3 linked regions of the Formosa sp. Hel1_33_131 genome follow. The protein of the gene in region 2 interacts with the protein of the main gene of each other region in a pairwise test. Links are inferred from orthologs where the notes say so. Each region holds a gene or a part of one and is shown on either strand. Other genes may lie near its edges.

Region 1 (3,151 bases), 1.6 Mb from region 2 along the record:
AAAAAGACCGATTTATCACTATCTGAATTTGTATGCCCATCCACAATTTAATTGCTTTGACTATGACCACAACTCTTGAAATCTTAAATGTGGTGGATGTGCCCATACCATTATCACTAAACTCAATGATTTAGAAGGCATTCAAAATGTGAGTGTGGATACAGAATCTTAAACGATTTCAGCGCTTAAGCCTGCTTTTAGAAGTTGAGTACATTGAGGTTCCAACTCCTCATACACCCCCGTTTTAACGGTACATTTTCCTTTATAATGAACCAGTAACGAACATTGTTCTGCCTGTTCGTAGGAATGCTTACAAACATCAACTAGGGTTTCTATCACATGGTCAAAAGTATTGACCTCGTCGTTGAACAAGACAATTTCATTTAAATGTCCTTCTTCAACTGAAACCTCTACATCTTCTTTAATTTTTTCTTTTGTACTCATAATGACTTAACGAATTTCAGGGCGACCCAATTGTTTCGTGTTAATTTTTTCTCAAGTTTCAAATCGAGTTCGTTGCAAGTTGCCTCAATCAACTCACAATCGCTGTCGTAAAAACCACTTAAAAATAAGGAACCATTTTCATTTAAACAAGTAACATATGTACTTAAGTCATTCAACAGAATGTTTCGATTAATGTTTGCGATGACAACATCAAAACGTTTTCCTTCAAGTAAGGACGCATCCCCTTCTAAAACCTTGATGTGGTGACAATCATTTCGTGAGATATTTTCTAAACTATTTAAATAACACCAATTATCAATATCAATGGCTTCTAAAGATGTAGCCCCTTTTTTTTCGGCCAAAATAGCTAGCACACCGGTTCCACAACCCATATCCAAAACAGATTTGTTGGTAAAATCAAATGCTAAAATATGTTGAATCATCATGTACGTGGTTTCATGATGTCCGGTTCCAAAGCTCATTTTGGGTTCAATAATAATGTCATATTCAACATCAAATACTTCATGAAAAGGCGCACGAATCGCACAGCGATCTTCGACAACAATGGGGTTGAAATTCTTTTCCCATTCGGCATTCCAATTGGTTTGCGCAATGGTTTCAAATTCATAACTGATGACAAACTCCTCAGAATTTAAAATCTGAATTGAGTCTAAAATGATGTCAAAATGATCTGCTTCTTGAATATAAGCAATGACCCCATCGGGGGTTTCTACAAAGCTTTCGAAACCAGAAAAGCCAAGCTCCGCAATCAAAATTTCGGTACCTGGCTGAACGGGTTGAACTTTAAATGTGTAGCCTATATAGATAGAATCTCCCAAATTTAAAATGCGTTTATGATGGCTGTAAATTGCTCTACATCCAATGCTGCGCCGCCAATTAGACCGCCATCAACATCTGTTTTTGAAAAAATTTCTTTTGCATTTGCGGGCTTCACACTTCCACCATACAAAATAGAAACCTCAGCTGCTAAGTCCGCTGAATATTGGTTCGCAATGGTTTGACGTATAAAAGCATGCATGTCTTGTGCTTGTTGTGGAGATGCTGTTTCCCCTGTTCCAATGGCCCAAACTGGCTCATAAGCCAATACAATATGCTCCCAGGCAGATGCTGGCAAATGAAATAAGGCATTCTTAATTTGTCCTTCGACAATCGTTTCTTCATTTCCCGATTTACGATCTTCCAATTCTTCTCCAAAACAGAATATCGCACGCATATTGTGAGCTAATGCCGTATCTACTTTTTTAGCTAAAAGGGCATCGGTTTCATTAAAATACGCACGACGCTCACTGTGTCCTAAAATAACCGTTTTAACGCCAACACTTTGAAGCATTGCTGCACTGATCTCACCTGTATAAGCTCCGTTTTCTGCAAAATGCATGTTTTGAGCAGCCACTATAACTCGACTGCCTTTAACTGAGTTTGAAGATGCTAAAAGACTCGTAAATGGGGGTGCAATAATAACTTCTGCTTTACTGTGTTTCAATTCCTTCAGCAGTTTAGAAACGAATAATTCTGAATCAACATAGTCGTTATTCATTTTCCAATTTCCTGCTACAATTTGTTTTCTCATTTTAAATTATTTATTAGTGTTATATCTGATGTTTTAATGGCATTAAAAACTTTAATCGTTCCTTGTTTGTCAATAATCATATAGCGAGGAATCCAATCCAAATCTAAAAATGTGCCCATGGCTCCTTTCCATCCAGATTGCATCAAGTAATGATCGCCTTTAATTTCTAATCTATCGACCCCTTTTCTCCAAGCCTTTTGCGTTTTATCTAAAGATAAATACACAAAATCAACTTCGGAATGCTTCGCCTGAAGTGCTTTCACACTTGGCAAGCCTTCCAAACAATCTTTACACCAAGAGGCCCAAACATCTATAAAAACAGTGTTGCCTTGGTGGTTTTCCAAAATGGTTTTAAATAAAATAGAATCTCCATTTAGTGTCACAAACGCATCGTTTAAAGCGGCCTCTGAAAATTCAGTTTCGACGCGATTTTGACAACTTAACAGTGTACTAACGAAGAGTGATACTAAAAATATGTGTTTCATTTTGAAATTTTATTTAAGAGTCTAATTTAATTTTTGGATCTAAATAGGTGTAAATAATATCAACAAAAATATTGATCAGCACAAAAGTAAGGGCAATTATTAAAACAGCCCCCATAATTACGGGTAAATCTAAGGTGTTTAGTGCATTTACGATTTCTTTACCCAATCCATTCCATGCAAATATATATTCTACAAAAACAGCGCCAGCCAACAGAGAGGCAAACCAACCTGAGATCGCAGTAACCACGGGATTGAGCGCATTTTTCATCGCGTGTTTGGTAATAATTTGAAATTCACTCAAGCCTTTGGCACGTGCGGTGCGAATATAATCTTGATTAAAGACTTCTAACAATGAGTTACGCATCAGTTGTGTAACAACCGCCAACGGACGGATTCCTAGAACCAAGGCGGGTAATATTAAGTTTTTTAGTTTTAATTGATAGACCTCTCCAAAGTCATCCAATTCATAAAGACTCCCCGTCATTTCCAATCCCGTGTAGTGGTGTAATAAAAATCCAAAAATCCAAGCGGCCAAAATAGCACTAAAAAAAGAAGGCAAACTCATCCCAAAAGTACTGACTACCAAAATTGTTTTATCGACCCAATGGTCTTTATACAATGCGGAAATCAC
Region 2 (3,085 bases):
AGCAATGACGCCTTCCAATTTAGTCACGGCTACAAGCTCTATAATTTCATCCAATTGGGTGTCGTTCAAGTCGGGTGCTATTTTTAAAAGGATCGGTTTAGACCCCTCAAAAGTGGCGTTTAATGCTTGCACCGCTTTTATCAATTCCTCTAAATAATCTTTGTCATTCAGCTTGGCATGGCTCCCAACATTAGGACAACTGACATTCAATACAAAGTAATCGACATAAGGATGTAAGGCTTCAAAACACTCTAAGTAATCAGCCGTATATCCATCAGAAGGCGTTTGGGTATTTTTACCAATATTCCCTCCTATAATGAGTTGTTTTTTGTTTTTCTTTAACTGTACAATCGCCGCTTCCAAACCGGCATTATTAAAGCCCATTCGGTTGATAATTCCTTTATCCTCTTGAAGCCTAAACAAACGTTGTTTCGGATTGCCTTCTTGTGGTTTTGGGGTAACGGTTCCAATTTCAATAAATCCAAATCCAAAATTTGCAAGCTCGTTATAAAGCACGGCATTTTTATCAAATCCAGCCGCAAGTCCCACCGGGTTTTTAAAGCGGAGCCCGAACAATTCGCGTTCCAAAACAGGGTGATTGACTTGAAAAAGACGTCGGATTAAAAAAGGAATTCCAGGGATTTTAGATAACAGTTTGATGGCATCAAACGTGAAATAATGAACGACTTCAGGGTCAAATTTAAAAAGAATTGGACGGATAATCGATTTGTACATGAAGCGTATTTTGAGTGCAAAAATACATTAAATAGACACAATATAAAAGAAAGCAAGCGAACTCTTGTGTTTGAAGGCTGGGTTAATTATTTTTGACCAAAGACAAAATTATATGTTAGATAAAAATCACATTCTGAATCGATTTATTGGCTATGTGAAAATAGACACCGAGAGCGATCCAAATTCCATGTCAACCCCGAGTACCGAAAAGCAATGGGACTTGGCACATAAACTGGCGGACGAATTGAAAGCGATTGGAATGCAAGACGTTTCTATAGATGCGAATGCTTACATCATGGCGACCTTGCCATCCAATGTTGCGCACAAAGTACCAACCATCGGATTTGTATCTCATTTTGACACTTCTCCAGATTTCACTGCTAAAAATGTGAGTCCTCAAATCATAGAAAATTATGATGGATCGGACATTGTCTTAAACGAAAAAGAAAACATCGTTTTATCGCCCAATTATTTTGAAGATTTATTACTCTACAAAGGACAAACGTTGATCACAACAGATGGCACAACGCTTTTAGGAGCGGATGACAAAGCTGGGATTTGTGAAATTGTGAGTGCGATGGAATACCTTGTTCAGCATCCTGAAATAAAGCATGGCACAATTAAAGTTGGCTTTACTCCCGACGAAGAAATTGGACGTGGCGCACATAAATTTGATGTCAAAAAATTTGGAGCCGATTGGGCTTACACCATGGACGGCAGTCAAATTGGGGAACTCGAATACGAGAATTTTAATGCAGCCGGTGCCGTCATCAAAGTAAAAGGTAAAATTGTACACCCGGGTTATGCCAAAGGCAAAATGATCAATTCGATGTACTATGCTTCTAAGTTTATGGAGGCACTTCCAAAAACGGAAACTCCAGAACAAACGGAAGGTTACGAAGGTTTTTATCATTTACACAGCATGGAAGGCAAGGTAGAGGAAACCGTTTTACAATACATTGTAAGAGATCACGATCGAGATAAATTTGAAGCTCGAAAACAACACATGCTTAATTTGGTAAAAGAACTCAATACAAACTTGGGAAGTAGTGTTTTTGAAATCGAAATTAAGGATCAGTATTTTAATATGAAAGAAATGGTGGTGCCTGTGATGCACATTGTTGACATCGCTGAAGACGCTATGAAAGCACTAAACATCCAACCGTTAATCAAACCAATTAGAGGGGGTACAGACGGCTCACAATTGAGTTTTATGGGACTGCCCTGCCCGAATATCTTTGCAGGAGGACATAACTTTCACGGGCGTTATGAATATGTACCTTTGGAAAGTATTTTGAGTGCAACCGAGGTTATTTGTAAAATAGCCGATCTGACTCAAAAACGTTATCTATAAAAAAACGTATCTGAAATCAATCTGAACCTGCCTACCGTCAGGAAATCCTGCCCATCGGTAGGCAGGTTTATTTCAGATTCTGAAACAAGTTCAGAATGACAGAAATTCTACTTTTTAGACGACCTCTTTGATTGTTATTTTTTTACTGGAGGCGGTGTATTAAGTTTTTGACTCATTTCCATCGAAATGGCTGAACGGTCAAATTTAATTTTACCTGCTGAGGTTTCAATGACACAAGAATTGTCTTTATCATTCAATTCGGCAATCTTACCATGCATTCCACTTTTAGTAATTACTTTGTTTCCTTTTTTAAGCTCTGCTGCAAATGCTTTTTCTTTTTTAGCACGCTTCATTTGAGGCGCAATCATAAAGAAATAGACTATTACAGCCATTAAAATAAAGGGGGCAAATTCACCAAGACCTTCCATATCGTATTATTGTATTGTTGTTATTATTGTATATTAAGTGGTTTGTTCGCAGGAGTTTTCACAGGTGCATTTGGATCTGGAGTGATAAATGCTGAAATTCTTACTTGCTCATTTCCTTTTTCTGTATTGGTAGTCAACGTAATTGTTTTAGAAATTTTATTGGCACCTTTCCCGTTAAACTTAACAGTAAACTGAGACGATGCTCCTGGCATTAAAGGTTCTTTACTCCACCCTTGAGGCACCGTACATCCACAAGTACTTTTGATGTTTGTAACTACTAGAGGAGATTTTCCTGTATTTGTGTAAGAAAACACAGTTTCAACAGGCGTTCCATTCATGATTTGACCGAAATCGTATTCCGTTTTGTCAAATGAGATGGTTGGAAAAACAATCGCTTGAGCGTCTCTTTCGGCCGCTTTGGTAACATTTTCTTGGTTTATTTTTTCTGTTGCGTTTTCTTTACAAGAAGTAAAAACAACAAGGCTGGCTACGGTTAGAGTTAAAATTAATTTTTTCATGTTTGATATTTAATGGTTAATAATTCTATTTGATTCTCAAAATAAAACGA
Region 3 (2,927 bases), 260 kb from region 2 along the record:
AAAGCTTTTAATTTATCCTCTAAGAATTGTAAAATTTCTAATTCACTTCGTCCTCGACAGCGTTGTAAAAAATCAGGCGCATCTGCACAGAAATAGTAAAATTCTACACGCTTATCTTTTTTTAACTCATTGGTTGTAAAAAAAATCGGCCCTACAACGTCTTTTATATACTGAATGGTTTTTTTGTCTTTATCTAGTTTGAGTTGTTCTTTAAGCATTTTAGTACGACCAGACATCATATTAAGGAGCTTGGAAAAATTTAAACCTAAACCAATAACAAGAGGACCTGCATCTGCTTCAAAAAGACGTCTTTCTGCCAAATTCATTCGCAGACCTGTATAGCCCGGAATTCCTAAATCGTAAAAGTCCATGGGACGTTCGACCTCAGAGTTTGTAATGTCCGAATTCAAATCACCAGTTAAGACCGTTCCAATCATTACCTCATCTAAGGCATTGATAGATTCAGAAAGGCTCACCGTGATTGATTTACTGTTGATATGCTGCGCTGTCAAAACAATGGTTTTTGGAAGGTATTGAATGGATGAAAAATAAAGCGAATCCGACAGTTTTCCTTCTACGATAAACAATCCATTTTGATCGGTGGTGGTATAACGGTAAGACGTTTTATTAATGACATGAATCCCTTCTAGCTCTCCATTGGTAATAATTTTACCTGAGAGTTCCACCTTTTGAGCATGAGCAATACCTACTGTCATCCCACTAACTATTATAAGACATAGAATGGATTGCATTGAAAAAAAAGAAGTCCTCAAATTGATTTGAAATTATATTATTCGGTAAATTTACAAAAAATAAAAGATGAGACGAGCATACTAAAATTATTATCACCCATGGGAATGACTAATAGCGAACCTGCCTGCTGCAGGCAGGCAGCATGTGACCTTTTAAAATAATAAATATAGACACATGAAACAAATCCTAATTGCGAGCACCTCTACCGTGCATGGCAGTGGTTATTTAGACTATCTGTTGGACGCTTTAAAAATTCATTTTAAGAATGTAGAAACCATTCTCTTTATTCCGTATGCACGTCCCGGTGGGATGTCGCATGATGCCTATACAGAAATTGTCCAACTGGCTTTTTCTAAAATAGGAAAAACAGTCAAAGGGCTGCATGAATTTGAGCATCCAAAAGAAGCTCTAAAAAATGCAGAAGGAATTTTTGCAGGCGGAGGTAATACATTTGTTTTGGTAGATCAACTTTACAAAATGGATGTCTTTAACGAACTAAAAACTGCGATTGAATCGGGTACGCCTTATGTAGGTACCAGTGCCGGAAGTAATATTTGTGGTCTTACCATTGGCACATCGAACGATATGCCGATTGCCTATCCAAAAAGTTTTCAAACATTGGGACTTGTTCCATTTAATATCAATCCACACTATTTAGACCCAGATCCGAGCAGCACGCATATGGGCGAAACCCGTGAAACCAGAATACAAGAATTTCATCACTTTAATTCACAGCCCGTTATTGGACTCAGAGAAGGGAGTTATTTGGAAGTTCTAGGATCAAAAATCACGCTGAAAGGACCCTTAAACGCACGAGTGTTTGAGAAAAATAAAACGCCTTATGAGCTAAAGCCAGAGTCGGATGTGTCGGGTTTGAATTAATGATTGTTCGTTAGAGGCAACAGACAAGAGTCAAGAACAAAGAGAAAAGAGAGTACTAAGTAGGGAGTACAAAGTATCAAGACGAAGTAATCTGTTGAAAATTACGACTCCTTTTCATGAGATTGCAGCGCTACGCCCCCAACGACAATACACACCCGTCATTACGAGCCTGTCTGCCGATAGGTAAACTCGCAATGACATCGTCTTGGTTCTTGATTCTTTGTTCTCTACTCTATTCTCTCTACTCTTTTTTCTTAATACTTAATACTTTGTACTTAATACTCTTCCGTCACCCAATCACTTTCACAAAATGATATCCTAATTTTTGAAACCCATCTCTTTCGTAGAATTTCTGAGAAGGTTCATTATCAATATAGGCATTGAGTTCAATCGCCTGATAGCCTTTTGATTTGACATAGTCCTCAATCCAATTGATAAAAAGAGTCCCTAATCCTTTGTTTCTATAGGCATCGTCAATAAATACATGATCCAATTCTACACTGCGCCCTGAATAATGGCGGGTGCAAAACCACAAGCCAGAGACACCCATAAGTTTATCCCCGTCATAAACACCTATACATTCATAATTCTGAGATACCATTTCCTTAAAACGTTCTAAAAGCAGGGCTTCGGTAATCGATTCTTTAGACATTTTTTTGACTAATGGCACTACGATCTCAATGGAGTCGGCGAGGATAATTTTGAATTGAAATTGCATTTAAAAAGGTTTAATAATTCAAAAATACAACTATTTATTAGCATCTAAATCCAACATCTCATCTGAATTTTATTTTAATCTTCTTATCTTTGAGCACGTTTTAACAGCGAGATTATGAACAAGAAAGTTATTTTAATGATTTTAGATGGATGGGGAAAATCTCCTGATCCAAAAGTATCTGCAATTGATAATGCAAATACCCAATTTATTGATTCTTTATATACAAAGTATGGACATGCGAGCCTCCGAACCGATGGATTGCACGTAGGGCTTCCAGAAGGTCAAATGGGCAATAGTGAAGTTGGACACATGAATTTGGGTGCAGGGCGTATTGTATATCAGGATCTTGCTAAAATCAATTTGGCTGTGACTAACGACACATTGAAAGATGAGACTGTTTTAAAGGACGCTTTACTGTATGCAAATAAAAACAATAAAGCGGTGCATCTTTTGGGATTGGTGAGTGATGGAGGTGTGCACTCTCATTTGAATCATTTATATGGACTCTTGGATGTCATTGAAGATCATGGCGTTGAAAAGTCTTTTATTCATGCGTTTACAGACGGTAGAGATG

What was found.
Region 1: the proteins of pepT (region 2) and tpiA interact in binary tests that used the Escherichia coli proteins (3 or more experiments, as listed by UniProt). The link is inferred for Formosa sp. Hel1_33_131 from one-to-one orthologs.
Region 3: the proteins of pepT (region 2) and pepE interact in binary tests that used the Escherichia coli proteins (3 or more experiments, as listed by UniProt). The link is inferred for Formosa sp. Hel1_33_131 from one-to-one orthologs.

The regions. Positions count from the first base shown.
Region 1 is NZ_CP017260.1:1,955,447-1,958,597, reverse strand. The notes cover bases 161-3,146. They hold tpiA (triose-phosphate isomerase), read right to left. Parts: upstream 2,036-3,146; coding sequence 1,286-2,035; downstream 161-1,285. Other genes in these bases: FORMB_RS08910 (ABC transporter permease), read right to left, coding at 2,534-3,146; FORMB_RS08915 (TlpA family protein disulfide reductase), read right to left, coding at 2,032-2,520; prmA (50S ribosomal protein L11 methyltransferase), read right to left, coding at 441-1,283; FORMB_RS08930 (ATP-dependent Clp protease adaptor ClpS), read right to left, coding at 169-444. In the rest of the region: FORMB_RS08935 (MBL fold metallo-hydrolase), read left to right, coding at 1-51; more of FORMB_RS08910, read right to left, coding at 3,147-3,151. UniProt on the Escherichia coli protein: Involved in the gluconeogenesis. Catalyzes stereospecifically the conversion of dihydroxyacetone phosphate (DHAP) to D-glyceraldehyde-3-phosphate (G3P).
Region 2 is NZ_CP017260.1:400,784-403,868, forward strand. The notes cover bases 49-2,968. They hold pepT (peptidase T), read left to right. Parts: upstream 49-847; coding sequence 848-2,089; downstream 2,090-2,968. Other genes in these bases: FORMB_RS01695 (quinone-dependent dihydroorotate dehydrogenase), read right to left, coding at 49-735; yajC (preprotein translocase subunit YajC), read right to left, coding at 2,224-2,517; FORMB_RS01710 (DUF1573 domain-containing protein), read right to left, coding at 2,541-2,968. Also shown: more of FORMB_RS01695, read right to left, coding at 1-48; more of FORMB_RS01710, read right to left, coding at 2,969-3,035. UniProt on the Escherichia coli protein: Cleaves the N-terminal amino acid of tripeptides.
Region 3 is NZ_CP017260.1:657,809-660,735, forward strand. Bases 20-2,781 are described here. They hold pepE (dipeptidase PepE), read left to right. Parts: upstream 20-927; coding sequence 928-1,635; downstream 1,636-2,781. Other genes in these bases: FORMB_RS02895 (carboxypeptidase-like regulatory domain-containing protein), read right to left, coding at 20-716; FORMB_RS02905 (GNAT family N-acetyltransferase), read right to left, coding at 1,925-2,353; gpmI (2,3-bisphosphoglycerate-independent phosphoglycerate mutase), read left to right, coding at 2,468-2,781. Outside these bases: more of FORMB_RS02895, read right to left, coding at 1-19; more of gpmI, read left to right, coding at 2,782-2,927. UniProt on the Escherichia coli protein: Hydrolyzes dipeptides containing N-terminal aspartate residues. May play a role in allowing the cell to use peptide aspartate to spare carbon otherwise required for the synthesis of the aspartate family of amino acids.